DNA from 2 places in the Arthrobacter sp. TJ-170 genome. Region 2 is predicted to be linked to the other one. Evidence: riboswitches for the same ligand, from Rfam matches in the RefSeq annotation. Region 2 holds a riboswitch; the other holds the start of a gene.

Region 1 (7,748 bases), on a different contig from region 2:
CCGGTGCCGGCCGCAATCCCGAGCAGCTGCTCGCCCGACTCGAACGCATAGGGAACAGCGACGGCGGGGCCACCGGAGAGGTCCGCGCCGATCTGGTCCTGATCCAGCACGAATCCGCCGCCCACCGAGTAGTACTCCCGCGCACAGACGAGTATTCCATCAGCGTTATATGTCGAGAAGCGCATACCATTCGTATGGTAATCGAGCCTCTGTTTGCGGTGCAGGATCAGGTCCTCCGTGACATCGAAGGCGACCTCGTGCGTCCCAGCCAGTCGGAGGACCTTGGACTCACCGATCTCCTCGACGCGCGGTTCGGCGCGTTCCGGATCGGTGAGGTGCGGCTGCTCACCCTCGAGACCGAGGATCACGGCCTTGACGGTACCGTGCCCATGACCGGTCACGCCGAGCGAACCGAACAACTCCGCCTCGACGCGGCTCACCTGTTCGAGCAGACCCTGCTCGGCCAATATCCGGGTGAACAGGTACGCGGCTGTCATCGGTCCGCCTGTGTGCGAACTCGACGGACCTATTCCGATCTTGAACAGGTCGAAGGCGCTGATTGTCATGATCGGCCCGGACGCTTGTAGAACGGCAGTCCGACCACGGTGAACCCCTCAGGACGACCCCGCAGATCCACCTGAAGTTCGGTGCCGGGTTCGCTCAGCTCCGTCTCGACGTACGCGAGCGCAACCGGGTACCCGAGGGTTGGGCTTGGGAGGCCGGACGTGACGGTACCGACGGTCCGTCCGTCCCGGACGACGTCGTAACCGGCGCGGGCTGATCGCCGTCCCGCACCGCGCAAGCCGACAAGCTTCCGGGCAGGGGCTTCCCCCTTGAGCGGCTCAAGCGCCGAGCGGCCCACGAAGTCCCCGGTCTTTTTCAGGCTCACCACACCCCCCAGACCGGCTTCGAAGGGATTGGTGTCCAGGCCAAGCTCGTGTCCGTAGAGCGGCATACCCGCTTCGAGGCGTAGCGAATCCCTGGAGGCCAGGCCGCACGGCGCCAGGCCGTGTTCTGCACCGGCCTCGGTTGCGGCCTTCCACAGCTGCACGGCCTGGCCGTTCTCGATGAAGAGTTCGAAACCGTCCTCTCCGGTGTAGCCCGTGCGGGCCAGGAGAACGGACTGCCCGGCGAGGTCCACGTGGACAGCCGAGTAGTACTTCAGCGAGGTGATGGCCCCCCGGCCCGTGCCACCGCTCATCCCCAGCAGGATCGCCTCGGCGTTCGGTCCCTGGACCGCAATGAGCGCCGTGTCCTGGGACTGGTCCTCGACCTTTACAGTGAAGTTCCCGGCACGCCGCTGAAGTTCAGCGGCGACGGTGTCGGAATTCGAGGCGTTGGGAACCACAAGGAAACGGTCCCCGGCGAGGCGGTAGATGATGAGGTCATCGATCACTCCACCGTCTTCGTTGCAGATGAGGGAGTACTTCGCCTTGCCTACCGCCGTTGATGCGAGGTCGCTCACGAGCGCGTAGTTGAGGAAGTCCGCTGCCTGCGGTCCGCTGACCGTCACCTCCCCCATGTGGGATAGGTCGAAAATACCGGCCGCCCGGCGGACGGTGTGGTGCTCCTCCAGCTCGCTGCGGTACTTCAGGGGCATCTGCCACCCGCCGAAGTCGGTGAAGGCGGCGCCGAGTTCCTGGTGCTGCGCATAGAGCGCTGTCTGCTTTGTCATGGCGGCTTCCTTAGGCGTTGACATCGGCTGTGGTGTCCTCGACGGATGCCGCGCTTTCCTCGAAGGCTTCAAGGGGAGGGCACGAACACACAAGATTCCGGTCTCCGTGCGCGCCGTCGATCCGGCGAACCGGCGGGAAATACTTGTCGTGGCGCAGCGTGCGCAGCGGGAAAGCCGCCAGTTCGCGGGAGTAGGCGAAGGACCACTCGTCGCTGATGAGTGCCTGGGCGGTGTGAGGAGCCTGGCGGAGCGGGCTATCCTCGAGTTGCCACTCACCGGAGCCGACACGGTCGATCTCGCTCTTGATGGCGATCATCGCGTCCACGAAACGGTCCAGTTCCCCGAGATCCTCCGACTCAGTGGGCTCAACCATCAGCGTGCCCGCAACCGGGAAGCTCAGGGTGGGAGCGTGGAAGCCGTAGTCGATGAGGCGCTTGGCGACGTCCTCAGCGGTAACCCCGGTCTTGGCCGTCAGTGCGCGAAGGTCGAGGATGCATTCGTGGGCGACGAGTCCGTTCTCGCCCGAGTAGAGCACCGGGAAGTGCTCGTTCAAGCGGGCGGCCACGTAATTGGCGGCCAGCAGCGCGGACTTGGTTGCCGCCGTCAGGCCCTCACTGCCCATCAGGGCGATGTACGCCCAGGAAATCGGCAGCACACCTGCTGAACCGAAGCGGGAGGCGGAAATGGGGACGCCAGTATGGATGTCGCTCTTCGACACGTCATTCGCGTCTCCTGGCAGGAACGGCACGAGGTGCTGCGCCACCGCAACCGGGCCAACGCCTGGCCCGCCGCCGCCGTGCGGGATGCAGAAGGTCTTGTGAAGGTTCAGGTGGGAGACGTCGCCGCCGAACTCACCCGGCTTGGCGAGCCCAACGAGGGCATTGAGGTTGGCGCCGTCGATATAGACCTGGCCACCGGCCGCATGTACCTGGTCGCAGACCCAGCGCACATCTTCCTCGAAGACGCCGTGCGTGGATGGGTAGGTGATCATGATCGCGGACAGCGAGTCCCTGTTCGCCTCAATTTTGGCCTGCAGGTCGTCGTGGTCGATGTAACCGTTCTCGGCGGTCTTCACAACCACCACTTTCATGCCGGCGAGCACGGCCGACGCGGCATTGGTGCCGTGCGCTGAAGACGGGATGAGGCACATTTTGCGCGCCTCATCGCCGCGTGACAGGTGGTAGTTCCGGATTGCCAGGAGCCCGGCGAGTTCACCCTGCGACCCTGCGTTGGGCTGGATCGAAACCTTGGCATAGCCGGTGATTTCAGCGAGGCGGTCTTCAAGGTCGCCGATCAACTGGCGCCACCCCTCGGTCTGATGGTCAGGAGCAAACGGGTGGATGGTTGCAAACTCCGGCCAGGAGATCGGCTCCATCTCAACGGTGGCATTGAGTTTCATGGTGCAGGAGCCCAGCGGGATCATCGTGCGGTCCAACGCCAGGTCGCGGTCGGACAGGCTGCGCAGGTAACGCATCATCTGGGTCTCGGAGCGGTGCAGCGAGAAGACGGGGTGGGTCATGTACGACGACGAACGCTGCAGTTCGGCGGGTATCGTCGTCTCAACATCCGCTTCGTCCGGAAGGCCGGCGCCAAAAACCTCTGCGATCGTCTCAAGATGAGCGTCCGTGGTGGTTTCGTCGCAGGAAATGCCTACGTGATCCTCGTCGACCAGGCGCAGGTTGATGCCGCACTCTTCGGCCTTGCTGACGAGGTCCGCGGCCGCGCCGTCCGCCTTCACGAGGAGAGTGTCGAAGAACTGGCCGTGGACGGTTCCGGGAAGAGCCGCGGCGAGCTTCGCGGCCTTGCCGTGGACGCGTTCAGCGATAGCCCTCAGTCCGTCCGGCCCGTGGTACACGCCGTACATGCTGGCCACGATCGCGAGTAGCGCCTGCGCGGTGCAGATATTCGACGTCGCCTTCTCACGGCGGATGTGCTGCTCACGGGTCTGCAGCGCAAGCCGGTAGGCGGGAGCGCCGTCTGAATCCTTTGACACACCGACCAGGCGGCCGGGAAGCATCCGCTCCAGCCCCTTGCGGACGGCCATGTACGCGGCGTGAGGTCCACCGAAGAACAGCGGCACACCGAAACGCTGGACGGAGCCGACGGCGATATCCGCGCCCTGCTCACCGGGCGGGGTGATCAGGGTCAGCGCCAGCAGGTCGGCCGCGACCGTGACCAGCGCGCCGGCGTCGTGCGCTTTGGCGATGAGGTCGGTGGAGTTGCGCAGGACGCCGGACGTGCCGGGCTGCTGGAGGACGACGCCGTTGATGTCGCCGTCGGGCAAACCGTTGGAAAGGTCAGCAATCTCGATGTCGAAACCGAGCGCTTCGGCGCGGCCCGTGACGACGGCGATGGTCTGGGGCAGGCAGTCGGCGTCCAGGACGGTGCGGCCCTTGTTCTTGCCGGAGCGTCGCATCAGCAGGACCGCTTCGGCCACGGCGGAAGCTTCGTCGAGCAGGGACGCGTTGGCAATCGGCAGTGCGGTGAGATCCTGGACCATCGTCTGGAAGTTCAGCAGTGCTTCCAGCCGGCCCTGGGAGATCTCCGGCTGGTACGGCGTGTAGGCGGTGTACCAGCCGGGAGATTCGAGGACGTTGCGGCGGATCACCGGGGGCGTAACGGTGTCGTAGTAGCCCTGACCGATCATCTGGACGGCGGCCTTGTTCTTCGCCGCGATGCTGCGCAGTTCTGCGAGAACCTCCGACTCGCTCAGCGCAGACGGAAGGTCGAGACCTTCTTCAATGCGGATGCTCTCCGGCACCGCTACGTCGACGAGCTTGTCCAGGCTTGGGTATCCGAGGACCTTGAGCATCCGCTCCGCGTCATTCGAGCGCGGACCGATGTGGCGGTCGGAGAAGGTTGATTCCGTCTGGTGGGTCATGGGAACTCCGTAGATCGGGCCCGCTCGGGGTGTGCGGACGATTATCGGGTTCCTCCCCACTCTGTATTGGACCTGAGAGATTTTGCGGACGAGACGCTCGCATTGCACCGTCGGTGAGCACAACCACGCTGTGGTTGTACTGCTTTCCAGAGTTGCCTTTCCGCTGCGGTGCTGGGCCTGAGAGATTCCTGGGGAGGGTTTGCTCCTACGGCGCCTGCCGGACGTGAGTCAACGGCAGAACTCTCCCGCTGCGGGTCATTGGCTGGTTATGGCTATTCAATTGTGTGATCGTGAGCAATCTTACTCTTCGGCAACGCACGCCGGAAATGGTTGACGTCAGCCCGCGAGTTCTTCCTGCTGATCCACGATTCTGAGCTGCCTCACTGCCTGAATCGCTGCCGCCCGTCCGGCCCTGGTGGCTCCGAGGGTTGATGCTGATGCGCCATAGCCCACCAGCAGCACGCGATCATCCTTCAGGACCTTCACGCCGTCCATCCGGATGCCGCCCCCCGGCTCCCGCAGCTTCAGCGGTTTCAGGTGGTCGAGTGCGGCACGGAACCCGGTGGCCCACAGGATGGCGTCGGCTGCGACCGTCCTGCCGTCGGCGAGCTCTATGCCGGTTTGTGTGATCCTCCTGAGCGGCCCCTCCGACCGGAGGATGCCTGCGTCAATGCCCGCCCTGTATTGGGGTGTCAGCGGAAGTCCGGTCACCGACACAACGCTCGACGGCGGAAGCCCGGCCTTGGTGCGCTCGTGCACCCTGCGCTCGACGTCGCGGCCCCACTCGGAGTCGAACGTCCGGTCGGTGAAGAGAGGTGGGCGGCGGGTCACCCAGGTGGTTCTCGCGCCGGCTTCGTGGAGCTGGAGAAGGAACTGGACGGCCGAAGTTCCCGCACCGACCACCACAACGCTCCTGTCGCGGAACTCCTCCGCGCTGACGAAGTCGTGGGTATGCAGCTGCCGGCCGCGGAACTGTTCCCGGCCTGGATAGTAGGGCCAGTACGGGCGGTCCCACGTGCCCGTGGCGTTGATGAGGAGGCGGGTCTCCCATGTTCCTGCGTCAGTGTGGACGGTGAGCGTTCCCGATGTTTCCTCGGTGACCTTTTCGACCCTGACTGGGCGGCGAACTCTGAGCTCGAACTCCCGCTCGTAGGAGCCGTAGTAGCGGGCAACAACGGACGAGGACGGCTCGGTCGGGTCAGGTGTGCCCAGTTCCATGGCGGGCAGATCATGAATGTTGTGCGCTGCGCCGAAGGTCAGTGAGTCCCAGCGGTGCCGCCACGCGCCACCGGGGCCCCCGTTCGCGTCGAGGACCAGGAAGTCACGTTCCGGTCGGAGACCCTGCCGCTGCAGGTGGTACGCCGCGGAAAGCCCGGCCTGCCCCGCACCAATGACTATTACTTGCAGCACCCGCGCATCTCCTTGCTTCCGTTCCTCGTGATGGAACGCGATTCGCGGTTCTGATGTTCCTTCTAGGAGGCCGGAGACAGATCCGGTACCGACAGACCGAACACATCCTTCAACGCCAGCTTCGCAGCGTGATACCCGCCCATGCCGTGAACGCCCGGCCCCGGCGGAGTGGACGCCGAGCACAGGTACAGACCCTTCGCAGGCATCCGCCACGGGTTCGGCCCGAACGTGGGACGCGCCAGCAATTGCGGGATGGTGACAGCACCGCCGCCGAAGTCTCCCCCCACGTAGTTGGCGTTGTACTGTTCCAGATCGGCCGCCGTCATTGTGTGTGAACGTACGACGACGTCACGGAAGCCGGGCGCGAAACGCTCGATCTGCCGCACTATGGCCTCGGTCATATCTTTCGTGGATCCGTTGGGTACATGACAGTACGTCCAGAGGATGTGCCGTCCGTGCGGGGCACGGGAGGAATCGAACAGTGAAGGCTGCGAGATCAGGACGTAGGGCTTGTCCGGATGCTGTCCCGCCGCCACTTCGGCTTCGGAAGCCGCTACTTCCGCCCGTGTACCACCCGCGTGGACAGTGCCCGCGGTCCGTACTTCCTCGTTCACCCAGGGCACCGGCCCTGAGAGGATGAAGTCGACCTTGCAGGCGCCGCCGCCGTACCGGAAACCCTCCAGCGCCGAAAGGTATCCCGGAGGCAGACGATGGCCCGCAAGGCTTCCGACAGCGCTAGGGGAAACGTCGAGCAGGACTGCACGGGCGTCGTCGAACTCGGCGATCGACTCGATCCGGCGAGCAGTGTGGATCACTCCTCCGTGCGCCCGGATGTCCTCCGCCATGGCATTTGCCAGTGCCTGCGACCCTCCCAGTGGAATGGGCCATCCCACCGCGTGGGCCAACGCACCAAGGGTAAGTCCGGCACCGGCAGCAGCGAGGGTCGGCAATGGAGATACCGCGTGCGCGGCAACGCCGGTGAACAACGCTGCCGCCTCTTCCGTTGAAAAGCGCAGGTTCCACAGCGGCGAACCCTGCTCCAGGGTCCCCAGACCCAGCCGGGCCGCAGCCACAGGGCGGCGAGGGATACGAAGGAATTGGTTCAGCCCGGTGTCCACCACACCGTCAATATGTTGCACGAGCGGACGCATCAGTCGTCGCCAGGCTTGTCCGTCCTTGCCGAGACTCATAGCCGTGCGCCCGAGGTCCCGGTAGGCAAGGCCGGCCCGCCCGTCGTCGAGCGGGTTCGCATAGGACAGCTCAGGCACCGCGAACGGGACCCGCTCGGAGAGGCCGAACTCCCGGAAGAACGGCGAGGCCAACGCCATCGGGTGAACTGCAGAGCAGGTGTCATGGAGATGGTCCGGTTCGAGCAGCTCCATGGTGCGCGATCCGCCGCCGACAGTCTTCCCGGCCTCGAAAACCTCGACGCTCAGTCCTGCACGTGCCATCACGACGCCGGCCGCCAGCCCGTTGGGCCCGGCACCGACAATCGCGACGTCGGCCATGACTAGTTCCTGACCTCGGTGCGACCGGCCCGCAGCTTCGACAACCGCGCCGCCGCCCCCATCAGCAGCGCACGGCCCTTCGCCGGTGCCGTCCTGCGGAACGACAGCAATCCGGCCACTACCCGATACTTTCCGGGGTTCAGCGGGATGTCGTACGTGGTTGGGATGTCCACGACGTTCTTCGAGAAGTTCCGTTTGAACGTTGTCACGTTGACCAGTTGCGGGTAGTTCTCGCTGACGATCCCGGTGAGACCGCAGGCTGTGTTTCCCGCAG
Region 2 (7,748 bases):
GGTGGAGGTGGTGACATGCGCGTGCGGCACCGGGGAGGGGTGCAGCCCTGCGGCCACGAGACCGGCGAAGTGCGCCATGTCGACCATGAGGTACGCGCCCACGGAGTCGGCGATACGGCGGAACTCGGCGAAGTCCAGTTGACGGGCGTATGCAGACCAGCCGGCCACGATCAGCTGCGGCTTGTGCTCCTGTGCCAGGCGCTCCACCTCGGCCATGTCGATCCGGTGGTCGTCTTCGCGGACCTGATACGGAATGACGTTGTAAAGCTTTCCGGAGAAGTTGATCCGCATACCGTGCGTCAGATGCCCGCCGTGGGCCAGGTTCAGGCCCATGATGGTGTCCCCAGGCTTGATCAGCGCGTGCATCACCGAAGCGTTCGCCTGCGCGCCGGAGTGCGGCTGTACGTTGGCGTACTCCGCGCCGAAGAGGGCCTTCAGACGGTCAATGGCCAGCTGCTCGATGACGTCCACATGTTCACAACCGCCGTAGTACCGCTTGCCGGGGTAGCCTTCGGCGTACTTGTTGGTCAGCACGGAGCCCTGCGCCTGCATCACGGCCGCGGCCGTGTGGTTCTCGGAGGCGATCATCTCCAGGCCGGTGCGTTGGCGGTTCAGCTCGTCGTCGATCTTGACCGCGATTTCAGGATCCAGGTCGGACAGTTGTGCGTTGAGCGACGGTGAGACAACCTGTTCGAAAGCCGCAGTGGCGGCGGCCGGGCTCACAGTTCGCCGCCGTTTGCTGCAGCGTACTCTCCGGCAGACATCAGGGGGCCTTCTTCGGCCACGGTTACCTTGAAGAGCCAGCCTGCACCGTACGGATCGCTGTTGATCAGCTCCGGATTCGCAACGACGTCTCCGTTAGTTTCGGTGACCTCGCCCGTAACGGGGGAGTACAGGTCCGATACGGACTTGGTGGACTCCACCTCCCCGCAGGTTTCGCCGGCCGTGACTGTGTCCCCGACCTCGGGGAGGTCCACGTACACGATGTCGCCGAGGGCATCGGTGGCCACGGCGGTGATGCCGACCGCAACTGGGCCGGATCCGTCGCCGGCAACCCACTCGTGCTCCGCGGAGTACTTCAGTTCAGCAATAACCTTGCTCATTATTCGTTCCTTTACGTTTGGAGTTCGTTGGATGCAGCCGGAGCTATTGTTGGCGCTTGTAGAACGGCAACGCCACGACTTCGAAGGGCTCTGCCTTGCCGCGCAGGTCGATGTCCAGGGCGGTACCGGGTTCGGCATGCTCGACGTCGACATACGCCATGGCGATCGGGTATCCGAGGGTGGGGGAGGGCTGCCCTGAGGTCACTTCGCCGACAACGTTGCCGTCCTTGAGGACGGGGTAGTGGCTGCGGCCGGCTCGGCGGCCCAGGCCCTTGAGGCCCACGAGCTTGCGGCCGGTGGTGGAGCCGGCACCGGCAGCCTTGAGTTCGGCCAACGCGGTCTTGCCGATGAAGTCCGATTCCTTGGCCAGCGAGACCACCGGGCCGAGGCCTGCGGCGTAGGGGTCGCCTTCGCGGGATAGCTCGTTGCCATAGAGCGGCATGCCCGCCTCGAGGCGCAGTGAGTCCCTGCATGCAAGGCCGGCAGGAATGAGCCCCTGGTCAGCGCCGGTTTCCAGGAGCACTTCCCACAGGGCCGGAGCATCGACGTTGGGAACATAAATCTCGAAGCCGTCCTCACCGGTGTATCCGGTGCGGGCCAGGAGAAGCTGCTGAACAGTGCCATTGACCGTGATTCCCACTTCAACAGCGGCGTAGTACTTGAGCTCCGTGACGAGGTGGTGCTGTTCGGCCGGGACCAGCGTCAGCAGGATGGCCCCGGCAGTGGGACCCTGGACGGCGATCAGGGATGTTTCGGCTGAGACATCGTTGACAGCCACATTGAAACGGGCTGACCTTTCGGCCAGCAACGCCGCGACCACTGCGGCGTTGCCGGCGTTCGGCACCACAAGGTACTTCTCCTCGTCGCGGCGGTAGGAGATGAGGTCATCGATGATGCCGCCGTCTTCCTGGCAGATCAGTGAGTACTTGGCTTTGCCGACGGGCACCGTCGACAGCTTGCCGGCCAGCGCGTAGTCAAGGAAGGCGCCGGCGTCCGGACCGCTCACCCAGACTTCACCCATGTGGGACAGATCGAACAGGCCGGCAGCCTTGCGCACGGCGTGGTGTTCGGACAGTTCGGAACTGTACTTCAGGGGCATCTGCCAGCCCCCGAAATCGGTGAAGGAGGCGCCGGCCAACTTGTGCTGGTCATAGAGCGATGTGTAGTTGTCAGTCATCGTGAAATCCTTAGTTCTCAAAAGCTGTGAGCGGGGGGCAGGAGCAGACGAGGTTGCGGTCGCCCGCTGCCCCGTCAACGCGGCCGACCGGCGGGAAGTACTTGTCCTGATTCAGTGAGGAGACCGGGAACGCGGCCTGTTCGCGCGGGTATGCGCGTGCCCAGTCGGAGGAGACGACGGCGGCAGCCGTGTGTGGTGCGTTGCGCAACGGCGAGTCCTCGACAGAGAAGACTCCGTCGGCTACCTGCTCCATTTCCTGCCGGATGGTGATCATGGCTTGGATGAAGCGGTCGATTTCCGTGAGGTCCTCGGACTCGGTGGGTTCCACCATCAGCGTTCCTGCCACAGGGAAGGACAGCGTGGGGGCATGGAACCCGAAGTCGATCAGGCGCTTGGCAACGTCCTCGGCCGTGACTCCCGTGCGCGCCGTGAGTTCGCGCAGATCCAAAATGCACTCGTGCGCCACGAGTCCGCTTTCACCCGTGTAGAGCACAGGGAAGTGCTCGTCCAGCCGCGAGGCAACGTAGTTCGCTGCCAGCAGGGCCGATTTGGTGGCCTCGGTCAGACCTGCACCGCCCATGAGCTTTACATACGCCCAGGAGATCGGCAGCACTCCGGCGGAGCCGAAGCGCGACGCCGAGATCGGAACGCCGGCCGTGTTGGTACCTCCGCGGTTGGCATCACCCGGCATGAACGGTGCCAGGTGGGCCTTTGCAGCCACCGGCCCGACGCCCGGTCCACCGCCGCCGTGCGGGATACAGAATGTCTTGTGCAGGTTCAGGTGGGAGACGTCGCCGCCGAACTTGCCCGGCTGTGCCAGCCCCACGAGAGCGTTCAGGTTGGCGCCGTCGACGTAGACCTGCCCGCCGGCCGCGTGCACCGCGTCGCAAACCTCGCGCACATCCGCGTCGTAAACGCCGTGCGTGGACGGGTAGGTGATCATGATTGCCGAGAGTGCATCCCTGTTGGCCTCGATCTTGGCGTCCAGGTCCGCGTGGTCGATGGTGCCGTCCGCAGCCGTGGCCACGACGACAACCTTCATGCCGGCCAGGACTGCGGAGGCGGCGTTGGTGCCGTGGGCGGAGGCCGGGATCAGACAGACGTTGCGCTGAGCTTCCCCGCGGGAGGAATGGTAGCCGCGGATGGCCAGCAACCCGGCGAGCTCGCCCTGGGAGCCGGCGTTCGGCTGGATAGAGACCTGGTCATAGCCGGTGATTTCGGCGAGGTCGGTTTCCAGCCCCGAGATCAGTTCACGCCAGCCTTCAGTGTGGGAGTCCGGCGCGAACGGGTGGATTGAGGCGAACTCCGGCCAGGAGATGGCTTCCATCTCGGCGGTGGCGTTGAGCTTCATGGTGCAGGAGCCCAACGGGATCATGGTGCGGTCCAGTGCCAGGTCCCGGTCGGAGAGCCTGCGGATGTAGCGCAGCAGCTGGGTCTCCGAGCGGTGCGTGTTGAACACCGGGTGCTGCAGGTATTCGGAGGTGCGCAGCACCGTGCCGGGCAGTTCGAAGCCCTGGGTTTCCTTCACCGGACCGGCACCGAAGGCGGCGGACACGGCGGAGAGACTTTCCGGCGTCGTCGTTTCATCGACTGAGATGCCGACGGTGTCGGCGTCGATGAAGCGGAGGTTTATCCCGCGTGCTTCGGCCGCGGAGATGATCTTGGAGGCATCGCCCGGTGCGCGGACGGTGAGGGTGTCGAAGAAGGAACCGCTCATCAGCTCCCAGCCGGCAGCCCGGAGCGTGGCCGCCAGTGCCCGGGCGTTGTTATGGACGGTCTCCGCGATGGCCTTGAGCCCATCAGGGCCGTGGTAGACGGCATAGAACGAGGAGACGATGGCCAGCAGGGCCTGCGCGGTGCAGATATTGGACGTGGCCTTTTCGCGGCGGATGTGCTGCTCGCGGGTCTGCAGGGCCAGGCGGTAGGCGGGGACCCCGGCGTTGTCCTTGGAAACGCCGACGATGCGTCCCGGAAGCGTACGCTCCATGCCCTCGCGCACCGCCATGTACGCAGCATGCGGCCCGCCGAAGAACAGGGGAACGCCCAGACGCTGGCTGGAGCCGACGGCGATGTCCGCACCCTGCTCGCCCGGAGGGGTGATCAGGGTGAGGGCCAGAAGGTCCGCGGCTACGGTCACCAGCGCGCCGCGGTCCTTCGCCTCGGCAATGACGGCGGACTGGTCCCACACGCGGCCGGAGACACCCGGCTGCTGGAAGACGATGCCGTTGATGTCGCCGTCGGGCAGTCCTTCCGAGAGGTCAGCTACCTCGACCTCGAAACCCAGAGCTTCCGCGCGGCCAAGCACGACGGCGATGGTCTGCGGGAGGCAGTCGGCGTCGACGACGGTCTTGCCATCACGTGCGGTCTTGTTCTTGTTCGCGCGCCGCATCAGCAGCACGGCTTCGACGACAGCGGTGGCTTCATCGAGGAGGGAGGCGTTCGCCACCGGAAGTGCGGTGAGGTCCTGGACCATCGTCTGGAAGTTCAGCAACGCCTCAAGCCGGCCCTGGGAAATTTCCGGCTGGTACGGCGTGTAGGCCGTGTACCAGGCGGGGGCTTCAAGGACGTTTCGGCGGATGACCGGAGGAGTGACCGTGTCGTAGTAGCCCTGGCCGATCATCTGAACGGCGGTTTTGTTCTTGGCTGCCAGCCCGCGCAGCGCCGTGAGCACCTCTACTTCGCTGAGGGCACTGTCCAGGCTGAGGGGCTTGTCCTGTCGGATGGAATCGGGGACGGCGCTGTCTACAAGGCCGTCAACGCTGTCGTAGCCGACAGCCTTGAGCATGGTGTCGATGTCGGCCTGGCGGCGGGAACCGATATGGCGGTCTGCAAAGGTTGAACGGGATGACTGGATCGTCACGAGGAACTCCATCATTCAGGTGGCGCGTTTGCGCCACGATGATCTGGGTTCCTCCCCGCTCTGTATTGGACCTGAGAGTTTCCGCGTTGCCTGTTGTTGCCAGGCCTCACTTGCACCGTCGGTGAGTCCGGTTACCCGGACTGCTTTCCAGAGTTGCCTCGCCGCGGCGGTACGTGGGCCTGAGAGATTCCTGGGGAGGATTTGCTCCTACGGCGCCTACTGAACGTACCGGCAGGACTCTCCCGCCGCGGATCCAAGGCACACATCACTTTATGGGTGATGCGCTTCACACCATACCGGTTGGTTGAACTTTCACGCAAGTCGAGGTGCAGGCCACCTTTCACCAGGCATTGCCCGGTACGGTGACCTCGCCTGTCGCGGTGCCATCCCGGTTGAGCATCCAGCCTACGCGCTTGCGGACGTTCGCGATCACGACGCTTTCAACCAGCTCGAGGTCGGGGATGCGCTCTGCCGCCGCCTGTTCGACTGCCATGATGTCGGCGGCCGTGCGCAGCCACATCATGAACATGAAGTTCGTCGCACCGGTGGTTGAGGCGCACAGGCGTAAGGCGCCGAAGGATCCCAGTTGCGCCGCGGCGTCGTCGTGCCGGCTGGCCGGAAGGCGCGCGAACCACTGGCAGATGATGGGGTACCCGACCAGCCCGTTGGCCACCTCACAGCGGAAGGACAGGACGCCGGCGTCCAGTATCTTCTGGAGTTGCCGCCGAGCAGTCGCCGGGTGCAGGCCGACTACCTCCGCGATCTGGGCTGCGGTGGCGCGACCGTTGCGGCTCAGCTCTTGAATGATCGGGCGGTACTTGGGCGGGAGTGCTCCCCGGTGCGGTGCACGGCTGCCCGCAGCATGCTGGAGTGCTTTCCGCTGGCCCGCGGTCAGTGTGTCCAGCCGCCAGCTGTATGCGCCGTAGTGAAGCTTCGTGCAGAACGACGTCTCGTAGCGGGTCAGCCCGGGTACTTGGTCCAGTTGCGGGTACACGAATTCGACCAGCCAGGTCGGGGTTGGAGTGATGACTGTCAGCATCATGTCCCGGTTCCGGTAACACTCTTCGATAGTGAAGACATCCGGGATTCCGGCGATAGCGCGCACCGCATCCTCCCGTCGGGCTGGATCACACTGCACGTCATGGAACGACAGGGACATCTGGTCCGGGCTGCCGACGGGATGTGCCGTAATCCAGGCCGCCCCGGCCGCCACCAGGCGGTCCCACCGTGCGGCAAGGGAGGTGGGATGCCTGCCCAGTGCCTCGCCGACAACTGTCCATGGCAGCCGGGGGCCGATCTGCAGTGCGTTGATGAGCCGCAGGTCCTCTTCGTCGAGATCCATGCTTGCCTCCATGATCACTTTCTTCAGAAAAACTCTCCGGTTTGTAAATTATCAGGGATTTCGCATCATGTGGTGCAGCTCACTTCACAATGAATAACAAGTGTTCTACCCGTCAGTGACTTACCCGGAAGGCTCCCCATGACGCCCACCCAGATCGTGGAGAATGGCAGCTCGACGAACATTCTCTCCATCGCCAACATGCCCGTGCTGTGGGCGTGTGCGCTCGGCGTATTCGCCGTCATCATTCTTCAATCCATCATCTACATTCGCGCCGCACGGAAGGCGGCTCCCGCAGCCGGGATCAGCGGCGCCGAACTCAAGACGTCGTTCCGCTCCGGTGCCGTTGCGGCAATCGGGCCGTCACTCGCCGTCGTGCTCGTCGCGATTGCGCTGCTGGCGCTCTTCGGTACGCCGGCCGTCCTTGTGAGGATTGGACTGATCGGATCGGCCGCCTACGAGACCGGTGCCGCCAACATCGCCGCGACGACCATGGATGCCACCCTGGGCGGCGCCACATACACTCAGCAGGTCTTCGCCGTCGCGTTCTTCGCGATGAGCATCGGCGGGGCGATGTGGATGCTCACTACGCTGATTGCAACTCCCCTGCTCAAGCGGGGCGAGCATAAACTTGCGAAGGTCAACCCGCTGATCATGACGGTCGTTCCCGCCGCAGCGTTGCTTGCCGCCTTCATCTCTATCGGAATCGGTGAAATTCCCAAGAGCAGCGCCCACCTCATCACCCTCCTTACAGCGGGAGCGGTCATGGCGGTCTGCCTGTACCTTGCAAAGCGGTTGAACCGGGGCTGGCTCCGGGAGTGGGGCCTCGGCTTCGCCATTGTCGCGGGCCTCGTCGTTGCCTACACCGCCCACAGCGCCGGTCTCGGACCAGTCGCATGACCGCCCAACTGTCCGGAAGGAACGATCCCGTGAGCACAACACTGAGTCCTGCACAGGTCGCAGCAGATCTCCAGGAATTCGACCGCACAACCTCCCGGTGGGGGCGGCTGACCATGATCGCCGGTCTCATCATCTCCGTCGCGGGACCGCTCTACCTGGTCCTGTTCGGCAACCTCGGCATCACGTCCACGCAGTTGTGGACCGCTCTTGCCGCCGTCCTCGGCACCTTCTTTGTCATCTGGCTCGTGGAGCCGATCACGTACTTCCCGATCCTCGGCCCGGCCGCCATGTACCAGGCGTTCATGATCGGCAACATCTCGAACAAACTCCTGCCCTCAGTGCTCGTTGCGCAGACCAGCATCGGCGCCA

Evidence for each region. A riboswitch is a leader RNA that binds a small molecule or an ion and turns the genes downstream of it on or off. The one in region 2 is predicted to bind glycine.
Region 1: linked by a shared signal. The riboswitch ahead of gcvP (aminomethyl-transferring glycine dehydrogenase) and the one ahead of gcvP (aminomethyl-transferring glycine dehydrogenase) in region 2 are both predicted to bind glycine.

What each region holds. Positions count from the first base shown of each region.
Region 1 is NZ_JBZCNL010000007.1:72,848-80,595, forward strand. It holds gene AC4D1W_RS13355 (L-serine ammonia-lyase) at 1-566, opposite strand, end outside; gene gcvT (glycine cleavage system aminomethyltransferase GcvT) at 563-1,675, opposite strand; gene gcvP (aminomethyl-transferring glycine dehydrogenase) at 1,686-4,556, opposite strand; glycine riboswitch at 4,608-4,711, opposite strand; glycine riboswitch at 4,713-4,814, opposite strand; gene AC4D1W_RS13370 (FAD-dependent oxidoreductase) at 4,893-5,966, opposite strand; gene AC4D1W_RS13375 (phytoene desaturase family protein) at 6,029-7,474, opposite strand; gene AC4D1W_RS13380 (lipid II:glycine glycyltransferase FemX) at 7,477-7,748, opposite strand, start outside.
Region 2 is NZ_JBZCNL010000010.1:29,179-36,926, forward strand. It holds gene glyA (serine hydroxymethyltransferase) at 1-723, opposite strand, end outside; gene gcvH (glycine cleavage system protein GcvH) at 720-1,103, opposite strand; gene gcvT (glycine cleavage system aminomethyltransferase GcvT) at 1,147-2,280, opposite strand; gene gcvP (aminomethyl-transferring glycine dehydrogenase) at 2,291-5,152, opposite strand; glycine riboswitch at 5,298-5,395, opposite strand; gene AC4D1W_RS15520 (Lrp/AsnC family transcriptional regulator) at 5,481-6,482, opposite strand; gene AC4D1W_RS15525 (DUF5058 family protein) at 6,621-7,379, shown strand; gene AC4D1W_RS15530 (hypothetical protein) at 7,409-7,748, shown strand, end outside.